Regions from separate parts of the Micromonospora inyonensis genome, predicted to be linked through region 1. Evidence: riboswitches for the same ligand, from Rfam matches in the RefSeq annotation. Region 1 holds a riboswitch; the other holds the start of a gene.

Region 1 (7,125 bases):
TCGGTGCCGGCCGGGTGCGCGGGAGAGGGGGCGAGCCGGGTGCGGGCGAGGTCCACCGCGCTCTCGTCCAGCGGCCAGAGGACGGGAGCGAGCAGGCAGGCGACGACCGCGACGGCCAGGATGGCGGCGGCGACGAGCACGCCACCGCGTCCGGGGTGTCCCGGTCGCCGGACGCGGACGGCGCGGATCCGCGGCGCGAGGTCAGTCATCGAGGCGCACCCGGGGGTCGGCGGCGGCGTAGGCGAGGTCGGTGGCCAGGTTCGCGGCCAGCACCACGACGGTGGTGGCCAGGGTGATCGCGGCCAGCAGCGGGAAATCGCTGCCCAGCGCGCCCTGCACGGTGACCGCGCCCAGGCCGGGCAGGGAGAACACCGTCTCCACCAGGACGGCACCGCCGACGATCTCGGGCAGGTGGGTGCCGACCAGCGTCAGGAACGGCAGCAACGCGGTACGCAGCGCGTGGCCGAAGAGCACCGTCCGGCCGGGCAGGCCCCGGGCCCGGGCGGCGAGCACGTGGTCGTCGCGGAGGCTGTCGGCGACCGCGTCGCGGATGAACAGGACGAACCACGGGGCCTGCGACAGCGCCAGCACCGTCACCGGCAGGACCAGGTGATGGGCCACGTCGGCGGGATCGGTGCCGGTGGCCGCGACGTCGGTGAGGCCACCGGCGGGCAGCCAGCCGAGGGTGAGGGCGAACACGGCGATCGCGGCCAACCCGATCCAGAAGACCGGCATCGACTGCACGGCGTAGGCGGTGGCCCGCAGGGCACGGTCGAACCACCCACCGCGCCGGTATGCGGCAAGGGTGCCCAGCACCAGGCTCGCCACCAGGACCAGGGCGAGGGCGAGGGCAACCAGCAGGAGGGTCCATCCGGCGCGGGCGGCGAGCACCGACGCGACCGGCTCGTGCCGGCTGGTCGACCAGCCCAGGTCGCCCCGGAGCAGGTTGCCCACCCAGCGGGCGTACTGCACCGGCAGCGGGTCGTCGACGCCCCAGTTGGCCCGGATCTGGGCGAGGTTCTCCTCGCTCGCGGTGAAGGCGGCGGCACCGGCGTACTGCTGCGCGGGGTCGATCGGCGAGGCCGCGCCGAGCGCGAACATGCCGACGCTGGTGACGGCGAGGATCGGCACGGCCACCAGCAACCGGCGGCGGACGACCGCACCGGCGCCCGCCAGCCGGCGGGGACGCCGAGCGGTCGGGGCCTTCGCCGGAGCGGGCGCGGTCACGATGTCCTCGTCCAGGTGTGGATGTTCCACCAGAGGCTGTTGGCCACGTCGTGCTCGTGCGGCTCCACCCGGGGGGTCACCCCGCTGACACCGTCGCGCACCACGTAGGTGTGCTGGAGATAGGTCAGGAACACCCAGGGCAGATCGGTGGCGAGTTGCTTCTGGAACGTCGCGTACGCGGCCCGGCGGGCGGCCGGTTCGGCGTTGGCGCGGGCGTCGCGCAGCGCCCGGTCGACCACCGGGGAACGGTAGGAGCCGGGGTTGAAGAAGCCCTGGCCGGCGAAGGTCGACGTGAACAGCTTGAAGGAGACGAAGTCCGGGTCGTACGGTGTGCCGAACCCCATGACCAGCGCGTCGGTCCCCATCCGGGGGGTGATCGCGTCCCAGGTGAGCCCCTCGGGAGTGATCCTGATGCCGACCTTCCGCGCGTCGGCGGTCACCGCCAGGGCGAGTTCCTTGCGCAGGCTGTCGGCGGCCGGGTACATCAGGGAGAACGCCGCCTGGCGGCCGTCCTTGACGCGGACGCCGTCCGGGCCGGGCTTCCAGCCGGCCGCGTCGAGGGCGGCGGTGGCGGCGGCCGGGTCGGCGGCCGGTTTGCCGGCGATGGACGGCTCGGCGAACTCCGACGTCGGCGGGATCGGCCCGAACGCCGGTTCCCCGGCCCCGCCGAGCACACCGGCCACCATCGCCGAACGGTCGACCGCCGCGTGCAGCGCCTTCCGCACGGCCGGGTCTCCGGTGACCGGCCCGCCCATCGGCAGCATGACGCCCCGGTAGTCGGCGGTGGGAACCCGCTGCACCTGGTAGCCGGCCCGCCCGTCGAAACCGACCGCCAGTTTCGGGGCCAGCTCGGCGACGTCGAACTCCCCTGCCCGCGTCCGCTGGGCGCGGACGTTGTCGTCGGGGACGAAGGCCACCACCACCCCGGAGTTGGCCGGTCGGCCGCCCCAGTACCGCTCGTTGGCGGCGAGCACCAGCCGGTCGCCCGGGGTCCAGGAGGTGACCCGGTACGGGCCGGTGCCCACCGGCCTGCGGTTGAACGCGGCCTTGTTGACGTCCTGCCCGGCGAGGGCCTTCGCCGGCACGATGCCGAGCGCGAGGCGCTGGAGGAACGGCGCGTAGGCGTACCGGAGGGTGAAGACCACGGTCGACGGGTCGGGTGCGGCCACGGAGGCGAGCATGTCCAGGTCGGACCGGAGCGTCGAGTCGACCTTCGGGTCCAGCACCGCCCGGTAGGTGAAGGCGACGTCCTGCGCGGTCAGCGGACTGCCGTCGTGGAAGACCACCCCGTCGCGCAGCTTCGCCGTGACCGTTCTCCCGTCGGCCGACACGGTCGGCAGATCCCGGGCCAGGGCCGGCACGAGCTGGTTGCGGGCGTCGCGGGCGACGAGGCCGTCGAAGATGAGCGAACCGCCGTCGACGCCGTAGTTCAGCACCGGGTTCAGCGTGTCCGGCTCGCCCGCCGTCGCCACCACGAGGGTGTCGGCACCAGCGGCCGTGGAGGTGGCTGTCGGGGTCGAACAGGCGGACAGGGCGAGAAGACCGGTGGCGACCATCGTCACCATTCGCGCAGACCCCAAGGGGCTCCTCTTTCCTGGTCGACGACGTGCCGCGGTGGCCGACGCACCGCAGAGGCCATCCTTACGCAGTTGCCAATGATGTGCAACAGCGGCCACGGAGGGACGGGCCGCTTGCCCCGCCGGGTGGCGGGTCGATAGCCTCTCGCCGTCAAGGTGCTCGGGAAGCCGGTGGAAGACCGGCGCGGCCCTCGCCACTGTGACCGGGGAGTGACCTCCGACTTGCGCCACTAGGCCGACGGCCTGGGAAGGCCGGGGGAAGCATCGATCCGGGAGCCAGGAGACCGGCCTTGATGCACGGATCTCGTCCACGAGGTGCTGGAGAGGAAGGTCTTCGATGCACATCGCCGAGGGGTACCTACCCCCGGTGCAGGCAGCGGCATGGTTCGCAGCGTCCGCACCCTTCGTCGTCCACGGCAGCCGGGCTCTGGTCCGGCAGGTCCGGCAGGACCCCGAATCCAAGTTGCTGCTGGGAGCGGCGGGTGCCTTCACCTTCGCGCTGTCGGCCCTCAAGATCCCGTCGGTGACCGGATCCTCGTCCCACCCCACCGGCACCGGCCTCGGCACGGTGCTGTTCCGGCCCCCGGTGATGAGCGTCCTCGGTGGCCTCGTGCTGCTGTTCCAGGCGGTCCTGCTGGCCCACGGCGGGCTGAGCACCCTCGGTGCCAACGTCTTCTCGATGGCCGTCGTCGGCCCCTGGGTGGCCTACGGCGTCTATGTGCTGACCCGCCGCCTCGGCGGCGGGCTCGACGTGGCGGTCTTCCTGGCCGCCGCGCTGGGCGGCCTGGCGACCTACTGCGTCACGAGCGTGCAGCTCGCGTGGGCGTTCCCCGACCCGGCGTCCGGTTTCCCCGGCGCGGTGGCGAAGTTCGCCGGGATCTTCGCTGTCACCCAGATTCCCCTCGCGATCAGCGAGGGACTGCTGTCGGTGCTGGTGGTACGGCTGCTCACCCGGGTCAGCGGAGACGAGCTGCGGCGCCTCGGCGTGCTGCGCGAGCCCCAGGAGGTAGCGGCGTGAAGCGCTTCGGACGGGTCAACCTGTTCCTGCTGCTGGTGGTGATCGCGCTGGCCGCGGCCCCGCTGCTGCTCGGGCTCGGCGGATCGGCCGAGGAGCCGTTCGCGGGCGCCGACGCCCAGGCGGAGGAGGCGATCGTCACCGACCACCCGGACTACGAGCCGTGGTTCTCCGCCATCTACGAGCCGCCCTCCGCCGAGATCGAGTCGGGCCTGTTCGCCCTCCAGGCGGCGGTGGGCGCCGGCTTCCTCGGCTACTACTTCGGGGTCGCCCGCACCCGGCAGCGGCTGCGCGACACCAACGCCTCCGCCGACTAGTGTTCGCCCTCGACGTCGCCGCGCACACCGGTCCCTGGCGGCTACGGCACCCGGGCGAGAAGGCACTGCTGGCGCTGGGCCTGCTGGGCTGCGCGGTGATCCTGCCCACCTGGCCGGGAGCCGCGTTGGCGGGCAGCGCCGCCGCGCTGCTGCTCGTCGGTCCGGCCCGGGTGCCCGTGCCGGTGCTGTTGCGGGCGGCCCGGATGCCGGCGCTGTTCATCGCCACCTCCGCGCTGCCCCTGCTGGTCTCCGTGCACTCCCCGACCCGGCTCGGCTGGAACCCGGCCGGGGTCGGGGTGGCCGTGACGACCACCGGCCGGGCGGCGGCGGCCCTGCTGTGCCTGCTGCTGTTCAGTGCCACCACTCCCCTCTCCGACGTCCTGCCGAGGCTGGTCCGGCTCGGCGTGCCGTCGGCGGTGACCGAGGTCGCCGCGCTGACGTACCGGATGCTGTTCCTGCTGGTCGACAGCGTGCGTGCGGTACGGGAGGCGCAGGCGGCGCGGTTGGGCTACCGGACCTGGCGCACGACGTACCGGTCCCTGGCCGGGCAGGCCGGGGCGATCTTCGTCCGGGCCTTCACCCGGGCCCGCCGGCTCGAGGAGGGCCTGGCGGTACGGGGCTACACCGGCTCGCTGGCGGTGCAGGTGGAGGTCCGACGGCTCTCCCCGCCCTTCGTGGTCGCGACCGTCGCACTGCTGACGGCGATCGTCACGCTGACGGTCCTCTCGGGTGGACGGTGGCGATGACCGAACCGCTGCTGCGGATGTCCGGGGTGGACTTCGCCTACCAGCCCCGCCAGCCCGTGTTCACCGGTGTCGAGCTGGCCGTCCTGCCCGGCCAGCGGCTGGCCGTGGTGGGGCCCAACGGCGGCGGGAAGACCACCCTGTTCCGACTCGCGGTCGGCGCGCTCGCCCCGGACGCCGGGCGGATCGAGGTGGCCGGCAGCCTCGTGCGCCGCACCCGCTCGGGCCTGCTGGAGCTGCGGCAGCGGGTGCAGCTGGTGCTCCAGGACCCCGACGACCAGTTGTTCTCCGCCAGCGTCCGCCAGGACGTCTCGTTCGGGCCGGTGAACCTCGGCCTGGACCCCGGGCAGGTGCGGCAACGCTGCGACGAGGCACTGGCCGCGTTGCAGGTCACCGCGCTGGCCGACCGTCCCACCCATCTGCTGTCGTACGGCCAACGCAAGCGGGTCGCCATCGCCGGGGCGGTGGCGCTCCGGCCGGAGCTGCTGATCCTCGACGAGCCGACCGCCGGACTCGATCCGGCCGGCGTGGAGGCGCTGCTGCGTACCCTCGACGACCTGCACGCCGCCGGGACCACCATCCTGGTCTCCACCCACGACGTCGACCTCGCGTTCCGGTGGGCGGACGAGGTGGTGGTCGTGGCCGGCGGCGGGGTGCGCCGGGTGCCGACCACCGAGGCGCTGGCCGACCCGGATCTGCTCGCGGCGGCGCGGCTGACACCCGCCTGGGCTCCCCTGGTGCACCGGCTGATCGACCGGTTGCCCCACCTGTCCCGGGCCCGCCCCCGCTCCGCCGCCGAACTGGCGGCCCTACTGGCGACCACCGAAGAAGGGGCCGTATGACCCGCGACGACAATCCCGACCCGACGGTCCCCGACCGCCGTGAAGCGCGCCGCGTCCCGGGGCGGCTGCTGCTGATCCTCGGCGGGACGGCCGAAGCCCGCGCCCTCGCGGCGGCGGTGACCACCCGGCCGGACGTCGCGGTCGTCTCCTCGCTGGCCGGGCGGGTGGCCGAGCCCCGGCTGCCGGTCGGTGAGGTGCGCATCGGCGGTTTCGGCGGCGCGGCCGGCCTGGCCGCCTGGCTGGAAGAGCACCGGATCGACGCGGTGGTCGACGCCACCCACCCGTACGCGGCCCGGATGCGGGTCTCCGGCATCGAGGCGGCCGCCACGGCGGGCGTGCCACACCTGCGGCTGGAGCGTCCGGGCTGGACGGCCCAGCCCGGCGACCGCTGGCACCGGGTGCCGAACCTGCCCGCCGCCGTCGCGGCACTGCCCACGTTGGGGTGGCGGGTGCTGCTGACCACCGGCCGGCAGAGCCTGGCCGCGTTCGCTCCCCTGGCCGACCTGTGGTTCCTCGCCCGGGTGGTGGACGCCCCGGACGAGCCGGTGCCGGCGCACGTACGGCTGCTGCGCAGTCGTGGCCCCTACACCGTCGACGGGGAGACCGCCCTGATCCGCGAGCACCGCATCGACGTGGTCGTCACCAAGGACAGCGGTGGCGCGCTCACCGAGGCGAAGCTGACCGCCGCCCGGCACCTGGGCCTACCGGTGCTGATGATCGACCGGCCCGCGCCGGCCACCCCGCCCGCTACGGTGACCACCGTCGACGACGCCGTGCGCTGGCTGGACCGGCACCTGCCCGTTGGGTGACCGAGGCTTCGTGGCTGGCTGAGGTGTGATCCGCTCGGCGTGTCGTATACCTGAGCTGCCACAGAGAGGTCGGCAGGAGTCGACAAGCGTTTGTCAGTTGATTCAGTCACGACGTCTGAGGGCTATTCGTCCTCGCCCGTTTCGTCGTCGGACCGGTCACGGGTGCGCTGCTGTTCGATCAACCATTGGGCGACCGCCCGCTTGCCCGCCCGAATGTTGAGGTAGTCCTGCGCGTCGACCTTGCCACCGCTGTACTTGTCCACAACGGCGACCACCTGCTCGGGCGGAACAGTGAAGTTCTCCAGAAACAGCAGGCCGTACACCCGCCGGCCCTCGTGCTTAAGGCCGAAGCGCCTCCTGATCCGCACACCAGGCGCCACCCGGATCTCCAACATCGGATTCTTCCAGTCGTTGCCGATCTTCACCGCCGTCACCATCTCCACCGAACTCCACGGCAGCCGCGTTGTGGCGCCCCGCGTGCGAACAGTCATCCCCGCCTCGTCGACGATCGCGTGGTGGCTGGCGCGGGCCCGCCGCCACCACGTGTACGTGTCCGGGGTGGCGTCCCGGGTCACCGCCGCGCACCAGCTGCCCG
Region 2 (7,125 bases), on a different contig from region 1:
CGACCCTCTTGCTCGTTGCTGCGGCGATGTCAGGTAGCCAGCTGCGGTCGCGGGTCCCCCCGACAAGAAGTGCGGGCGCCGGGTTTCGGCCGATCGCCTCGGCGATGACCTCGATATGCAGAAGCGGCGTCAGCCAGATCGCTGGGAGTTGCTGTTCGGCCGCGAGCATGGCGGCGTGGGTGCCGAGCGACTTTGCGATGATCACGGGCTGCGCGGCGGGCGCCGCGCTGGCCAACCGGTGTAGTGCCGCAGAGACGTGCGCCCGAACGAATGGTTCCGGCCCGATGTCCAGCAGACCCTTCGGGACGGTCCAATTCACCGTCTCTACTGGTATGTCGCGGTCGGAGAGCGCCTCGCTGGCAAGGTCGAGCAGAGGGGCCTGCGGACCGTAACGGCCTCCGGGGACGATGACTCCAGCGATCACTCGATAACTGTAGCGACCGGAACGCAGCGCTTCACTGTCATGCCACGTCGGTGTCCTCATCGCCGGCCTGGTCGAACATCCGGCGTGCCTGGTCGATGGCCGACCGCGCCTGCTCGCTTGCCCCAACCCGGGCCAGAGCCCGCGCCCGGCCCGCCGCCGCCAGCGCACCCGACGGCGAGGCCGTCGGAGTTACCGCCAACGCCGCCAGGTCAGAGCCATTATTGCTGGTGCGCCGCCAGGGACTCGAACCCCGAACCCGCGGATTAAGAGATGAACATCTATCGACTCGATGGGTCCACCTCTGTCGCTTGAGTCCATCTACTCGCGGTCAATCCCCAGATTCGCCCGCACGACGTGCCGCTCAGTCCACCAACTGTTGGCTCGTCCATCGCGCTGGAGCACCCATGGAGCACCCGGTGACAGCGGGCGTCAGGCGCCGTGGACGTGTGTCCAGTCGCACGCCTTGGCGGACACGGTCGTCCGGTACGTGGCCGCAAACGAGCCGCTTTTTGGGGACAGGCAAGACTGGACCTCGTCACTGGACGGTTGTTTCGCGTTCGCGGCAGTAGCGACCGATTCAGGGTGAGGTCCTCGGTGGCGGAGTCCGCCTGGTGCGGGTACTATCCCGGTCGAGTCGACCGCATCCTGAGGGATGCCAGGGAACTCCGGTGAGATTCCGGGACTGGCGCGCAGCGGTACGGGCGACGGCGGCACGATTTCGCCACTGGAGAGTACTTCTCTGGGAAGGCCGTGCCGCCGGTTGACCCCAAGTCCGAAGACCTGTCGGCTCACATGCTCGTCGATGGACTCTCGCGATCAGGGTCTCCAGACTTGAGAGGCCGCATCATGCCCCGGCGTAGGCTGCCGTTCTGGCCGCTGTTATTCGTGCTGGCCGTCGCGTCGGTCCTGAGCGTGATCGCCTCGCTGGCCTTCGGTTCCGAGCGAATCCCGCTCACCGAGGTCGTCGCGGCGGTCACCGACCGCTTCTCCGGCGAGCCGGCCGGCCGCTGGGATGTCATCGTCTGGGAACTGCGCCTGCCCCGCGCGCTGCTGGCGCTGGTCGTGGGCGCGGGCCTGGCGATCGCCGGGGCCGGCATGCAGACCCTGGTACGCAACTCACTGGCCGACCCCTACCTGTTGGGTATCAGCTCGGGCGCCTCGGTGGGTGCCACCGCGGCCCTCACCACCGGCGCGCTTGCCGGGCTGGGCCTCTACGCAGTCTCGACCGGGGCGCTGCTGGGGGCGGTCGGATCCGCGCTGCTGATCTGGCTGATCGCCACCGCGCAGGGTGGACTGACCCCTATCCGGCTGGTGCTCTCCGGCGTCGTCCTGTCCTCCGGGTTCTCAGCGATCGCCTCGCTGCTGGTCTTCCTCAGCGACGATGCGCGCGCGGCGAACTCGGTGATGTTCTGGATGCTGGGTAGCGTCGGCGGAGCCACCTGGGAAAAGCTTGTGATACCCGCCGCGTTCGTCGTCGTTCTCGCGGCCGGCTTGCTGGTTGTGCATCGCTGGCTCGACGCGCTGGCCGCCGGGCCGGAGACGGCCGCGGCTCTCGGGATCAACGTGGCCGCGTTGCGTACGGCGCTGTTCGTGATCCTGTCCGTGGTCGTCGGTGTGCTGGTGGCGGTCAGCGGGGGAGTGGGGTTCGTCGGGCTGATCGTTCCGCACGCGGCCCGGCTGATGGTGGGCGCCCGGCACCGGGTCGTCCTGCCGGTCGCGGCGGTGGCGGGTGCGATGTTCCTCGTCTGGGTCGACGTGCTGGCCCGGGTGATGGTGCGACCGCAGGAGATTCCCCTGGGCGTGGTGACAGGCGTGCTCGGGGCGCCCCTGTTCCTGCTGCTCATGGGCCGAGGTTCGTACCGGTTCGGTGGTGACCGATGACCCCCGCCCTACGCCTGCACGACGTCTCCGCCCGGATGGGCGGCCGTACCGTGCTGCGTGGAGTCGACCTCGACGTCGCCGACGGCAGCCGGCTCGGCATCGTCGGGGTCAACGGCGCCGGGAAGACGACGCTGCTGCGGGTGCTGGCCGGAGTGCTGCGCCCCAGCTCCGGAACCGCGCTGATCGCCGACGGGCGGGGCGGACTGATCGATCTGCGGCGGCTCCCGAACCGGGAACGCGCCCGGCAGCTCGCCTACGTGCCTCAGGAGGACGTGACGACCTCCGAGCTGCGGGTCGGGGAGATGGTCACCCTCGGCCGGGTGCCGCAGACCCGTCCCTGGGCCCGCGGTGGCCGCGCCGAGCGCGATCTCGTGCTCGACGCCCTCGACGCCGTCGGACTGGCCGGCCGGATCGACACCGTCGCCGACCAGCTATCCGGCGGCGAGCGGCGCCGGGCCGTCCTGGCCCGCGGCCTGGCCCAGCAGTGCCCGACGGTGCTGCTCGACGAGCCGACCAACCACCTCGACGTCGCCTGGCAGCTCGACCTCCTGGAGGTCTTCGCCACACGCGCCCGAACCCTGGTGGCCACCGTGCACGACCTCGATCTCGCCCTGCGCTTCTTCGACCGGCTGGCCCTCGTCGGCTGGCGCGCGGGCAGCGACCGGACGTCGGAGCCAGCGGGCATCGTCGCCGTCGGCCCGCCCGCCGAGGTGCTCGGCGCCCACCACGTCGAGACGCACTTCGGCGTCGGCTCCGTTCAGGTGCCCCACCCCGACCTCCCGCAGCACCATCTGCTCATCCACCCCCGGAAGGACACCTCACCGGCATGACCGTCTTCCCACCCGGCCGTACCCGTGTCACCGCTCTTGTGCTCGGCTTGTTCACCCTCACCGCGTGCACCTCCGGCGAGGCCGGATCGAGCGCGGCCACCGGTGCCATCACCGTCCAGAACTGCGGGCAGGACGTGAGCGTCGACAAGCCCGTCACCCGGCTGTACGCGTACGACGGCGGCATCATCTCGATCGTGCTGTCCGTCGGCGCACGCGACCAACTGATCGCCGTCACCGGGATGGACCAGGACCGGGACGTGATCGAGCTCGCCTATCCCGAAGCCCGGATCGATCAGCTGAAGGAGGTCGGGGACGAGCACCCCACCCTGGAGAACGTCCTGGCGGTCAACCCGGAGATGATGTTCGCCGGCTACGGATACGGGTTCAGCGAGTCCCGCAACCTGATGCCTGAGGACCTGACGACCCACGGCATCAAGACCTACCTGCTCAGCGAGACCTGCAAGCAGGACAACGGCGCTCGCGGCACGATGGACGCGTGGACCGCGCTCACCACCGACCTGCGCAACGTCGGCACGCTGACCGGCCACCGCGAGACCGCGGACACCGTCGTCGCCGACATCGAGAAGCGGCGGACGGCGCTGGCCGCCGCACCCAGGGGCGGGAAGCCGACCGCGTTCCTCTTCGACTCCGGGACCGACGCCATCTTCACCTCCGGTTCGTACGGCGGCCCGCAGGCCATCTTCGACGCCGCAGGGGTCACCAACGCCACCGCCGACGTGAAGGACACCTGGACCGAGGTGGGCTGGGAGCGGCTCGCCGCATCGAATCCGGACGTCATCTTCTTCGTCGACTACCCGGGACAGTCGTACCAGCAGAAGGTCGACACCTTGAAGGCCAACCCAGCATCCCGCAACCTCAAGGCGGTCAAGGATGGGCGGTTCGTCAACCTGCCGTACGCCATGTGGGTCTCCGGCCCCCTCAACATCGACGCGGCCGAGTGGGTACGCGAAGCGATGGAGCATTTCGGCGTCGTCCCGAAGTCATCGGTCTCGCCGACGCTCGACATCCGGCAGCTCAGCAAACTGCCCGGCAACGACTGGCTCAAGTGACCGCCCGCAGCTTGAGTCCGGCGCGGGGAGCGCGCAACCTGCCGACAAGCACGCCAGGCCCGCGATGGTCCCCGTATACCCCCCGAAAACCCCTGCTGAGTGGTGACTAAAGGACGTCTCGTAACTCGGTGAACGCCTGGTCAGACAGCGAACCGGCGTTCAGCCAGCGAGGATGATGTTGTGGAGATGGGCGATGCCCGGACGCGGTGTCGGCGAGGGTGTGGGCGGCGCGGCGGTGGTCGCGCAGGACCTTGAAGCCCTTCATTCGGGCCAGGGCGTGTTCGACCTGCGCGCGGACGGTGCGGTGCTGCTTGTTCAGGTCCTTCTTCCAGTCGGGTAGCTCACTGCCGTCGGTGGGCTTGCGGTAAGGGATGATCACCTCGGGGTTGCCGCGCGGTAGGCGCCGTCGGCCATGACCGGCCGTCCGGCCAGCTTCTGGTCGATGCCGCTGGTGCGGCAGACGAGGGTGTCGTTGCGGTTGCCGGGCTGTGGGTCGCCGAGGGCCACAACCAGGCGGGTGTGGCGTCAATGGCGACCTGCAGCAGGTTCGTCGAGTAGCGGTAGTTCTTACTCGGGGCGGCCAGACGGCGGTCCCGGGTCGGGATCAGGGTGCCGTCGACGACGGTAATCTGGTCGACCCTGCGCCAGCGTCCCGGGGTCAGGGCGAGTAGCGGGCCGAGGGTGTCGATGACCCGGTGGGCGGCAGAGTGCGACACCCCGAACAGCGGGCCGATCGGGCTTGTCAAGTTTTCGGCCCTGTCTCACATTCGGTGGTGACGGAGAGTCGTGAGGGTCATTGACACTGGCGTGAGGGCTGTCGATGAGCTTGTGCGGCCGGTGTTTTCGGGTCTTCTTCCGCTGGTCGTAGAGGGTGTGACCGACGAGGGTGAGCGGATCGCGGGGGGCCCGGACGTCGCAGGACACCGCGGCCTGAACCACTCAACCCCGCGAGTCAACCAAACCCGGGGCAGTCCCACGTGTGGTGGTTCGGAGTGTCGAGGATCAGCAGGAATCGGGCCTTGGTGTCGGTGTCGGCGAGCGTGAGCGCTTCGTCGAGGGCCGCTTGTGTGGCCATCTTCGGTGGTGTGGGCGTGTGGTGGTGTTCCCAGCCGGAGACCGTCGCGGCGGCTACCCCGAGGTGCCGGGCGAAGTCGTGGACGGTCATCCGGAGCGCCTCGCGCAACGCGCGGGTTTCCCGTCCGGTCCACCGGCCGACGACCACCGTTCCACAAGAGCAGCCACCCGTCGCCGCGTGAGTGGCGAGAGTGGCGGGCCGGCCAGCGCGTCGCTGGCGTTCCTCGTCCCGTTCCCGCGCCTGCTGGGTGTGGAAGTCCCGGACCAGCGCGGCCACCTGGTCGAACGCGGCCAGCAACGCTCCTCGTGCGTCGACCGCCCGGTCGGCGTCCTGCCAGAACCGGCGGATACTGATGTCCCGGCCGATCTCAGCGTTCGCCAGCGTACTGCGGGAGTAGCAGATGGCCTTGGCGAGCTGCATCTGCGTCAATCCTGTGGCGGCGCGCCATGCGGCTAACTGCCGGCCGAGGTCCCTGCGCGCCTCAACCACCCGCTGCGAGGTGATCGGCCCCGGAAAGCATCGGGCCAACGGATACCGGGCACCTACAGCCGGGCCGGCGATCCGCACATTCGTCATCGGGACCGCCACCGATCAGCAAGCCAGTGCGCCTGGCGGTGCCCGACCACTGCGACGCCCTGTCGGGCAAGGCCGCGAGGCCCTCCAGCGCGACATCCGACGGTTCGATGAACACTTCGACGGGCTCCGCGAGGACAGCGACAGCGCCGGTCCTACTGTCGCGACGGACTACCGTGACGTCATCCGCGATGACGTTCGCGCGCACCGCCGCCACCCTGACCGAGATAACCGGACCGGCTGCCTTCGCTGCCGCTGCCGTGCGACCAAGGTCGTCGCCGGATGCGGTCGCGGGCACTTCGGCGACTGGTCCTGGCTCGTCCGGGCTTTCCTCAGGGTCTCTGGCGTGTCCCTGAATGATTAAGAACCCGAGGTCGGCGTTGGTCGCCTTGCCCAGGACCTCCCGCAACGCCGTACGGTACGGCTCAAACGGCCACCGATGCTCCCCACGTTCGAGCCTGCCGATGTAGCGGGCGTCCACCGCGCTACGGTGTCCCCCGTGAGCGTAAACATGGGCGCTGACCGCGTCGGCCAACTCCTGCCGAGACATCACCCGCCCCGACCCTGACGGAGACCTCAACGCCAACCGCGCCACGCGGAGCAGATCGTTCGGCCCCGGTTGGCCACGAAGCTTCCTCTCCTGGAGTATCTCGCCTGCTGCCACCATTGCACCCCGTGCAGAGGAACGGGCAGGTCTGCACAGGCGCAGGACAGGAACCTGCCCTGCGCATCAGACCTCGACCGGCGGGTCAGCGGGCTGTTTCTTGTTCCGGTTTGCCCAGCCGGCGGGTGCCGAGCACGACCGCCCCACCTTGCTGAAGCCGGCGACATTCCTGTACGGCCGAGACGGCTTGCTGCGTCCCTGGGGTTATCTTCGCTGCACCGTGAGGTTGAGCTCGGTGACGGCCAGGTGGGTGATGTCGGGTAGCTGGTCCTCGTTGAGGGTAATCCCGTGCAGGTTGCCGAGGCTGGTCTTCAGGTCGTGCAGCGAATTGCCCCGGAGGTCTGCGCCGTGGAGCTGGCAGGAGTCGAGTTCGAGTCGAGCGAGTTGGCAGGACCTGAAAACTATGTTGGGGAGTCGGCAGGAGGACCAGGTGGCGTCGGTGAGGATGCAGTCGACGAAGGCCACGGCTCCGGCGGCGGTGATCCGGGTGAGGGTGGCGTAGTCGAAGCGACATCCCTCAAACAGGACGTCCTTGACGCGGATGTCGGTGAGTCTGGTGCCCGTGAACCGCGAGCCGGTGACAGCGCAACGCTCGATGGTGACGCCGG

What was found. Region 1 has a riboswitch for cobalamin ahead of GA0074694_RS24240 (energy-coupling factor ABC transporter permease). Riboswitches for the same ligand answer to the same signal wherever they lie in the genome.
Region 2: another riboswitch for cobalamin. It lies ahead of GA0074694_RS13935 (FecCD family ABC transporter permease); the one in region 1 lies ahead of GA0074694_RS24240 (energy-coupling factor ABC transporter permease).

The regions. Positions count from the first base shown of each region.
Region 1 covers NZ_FMHU01000002.1:2,194,335-2,201,459, forward strand. The annotation lists gene GA0074694_RS24225 (ABC transporter permease) at 1-209, opposite strand, end outside; gene GA0074694_RS24230 (ABC transporter permease) at 202-1,257, opposite strand; gene GA0074694_RS24235 (ABC transporter substrate-binding protein) at 1,224-2,792, opposite strand; cobalamin riboswitch at 2,942-3,111, shown strand; gene GA0074694_RS24240 (energy-coupling factor ABC transporter permease) at 3,142-3,822, shown strand; gene GA0074694_RS24245 (energy-coupling factor ABC transporter substrate-binding protein) at 3,819-4,136, shown strand; gene cbiQ (cobalt ECF transporter T component CbiQ) at 4,136-4,882, shown strand; gene GA0074694_RS24255 (energy-coupling factor ABC transporter ATP-binding protein) at 4,879-5,721, shown strand; gene GA0074694_RS24260 (cobalt-precorrin-6A reductase) at 5,718-6,530, shown strand; gene GA0074694_RS24265 (hypothetical protein) at 6,653-7,021, opposite strand; gene GA0074694_RS24270 (SCO6880 family protein) at 7,008-7,125, shown strand, end outside.
Region 2 covers NZ_FMHU01000001.1:3,069,797-3,076,921, reverse strand. The annotation lists gene GA0074694_RS13940 (alpha/beta hydrolase) at 1-424, opposite strand, end outside; cobalamin riboswitch at 1,043-1,226, shown strand; gene GA0074694_RS13935 (FecCD family ABC transporter permease) at 1,271-2,305, shown strand; gene GA0074694_RS13930 (ABC transporter ATP-binding protein) at 2,302-3,135, shown strand; gene GA0074694_RS13925 (ABC transporter substrate-binding protein) at 3,132-4,205, shown strand; partial or broken gene GA0074694_RS13920 (transposase family protein) at 4,365-4,954, opposite strand; gene GA0074694_RS13915 (helix-turn-helix domain-containing protein) at 5,158-5,769, opposite strand; gene GA0074694_RS30910 (hypothetical protein) at 5,762-6,334, opposite strand; gene GA0074694_RS13910 (pentapeptide repeat-containing protein) at 6,722-7,125, opposite strand, start outside.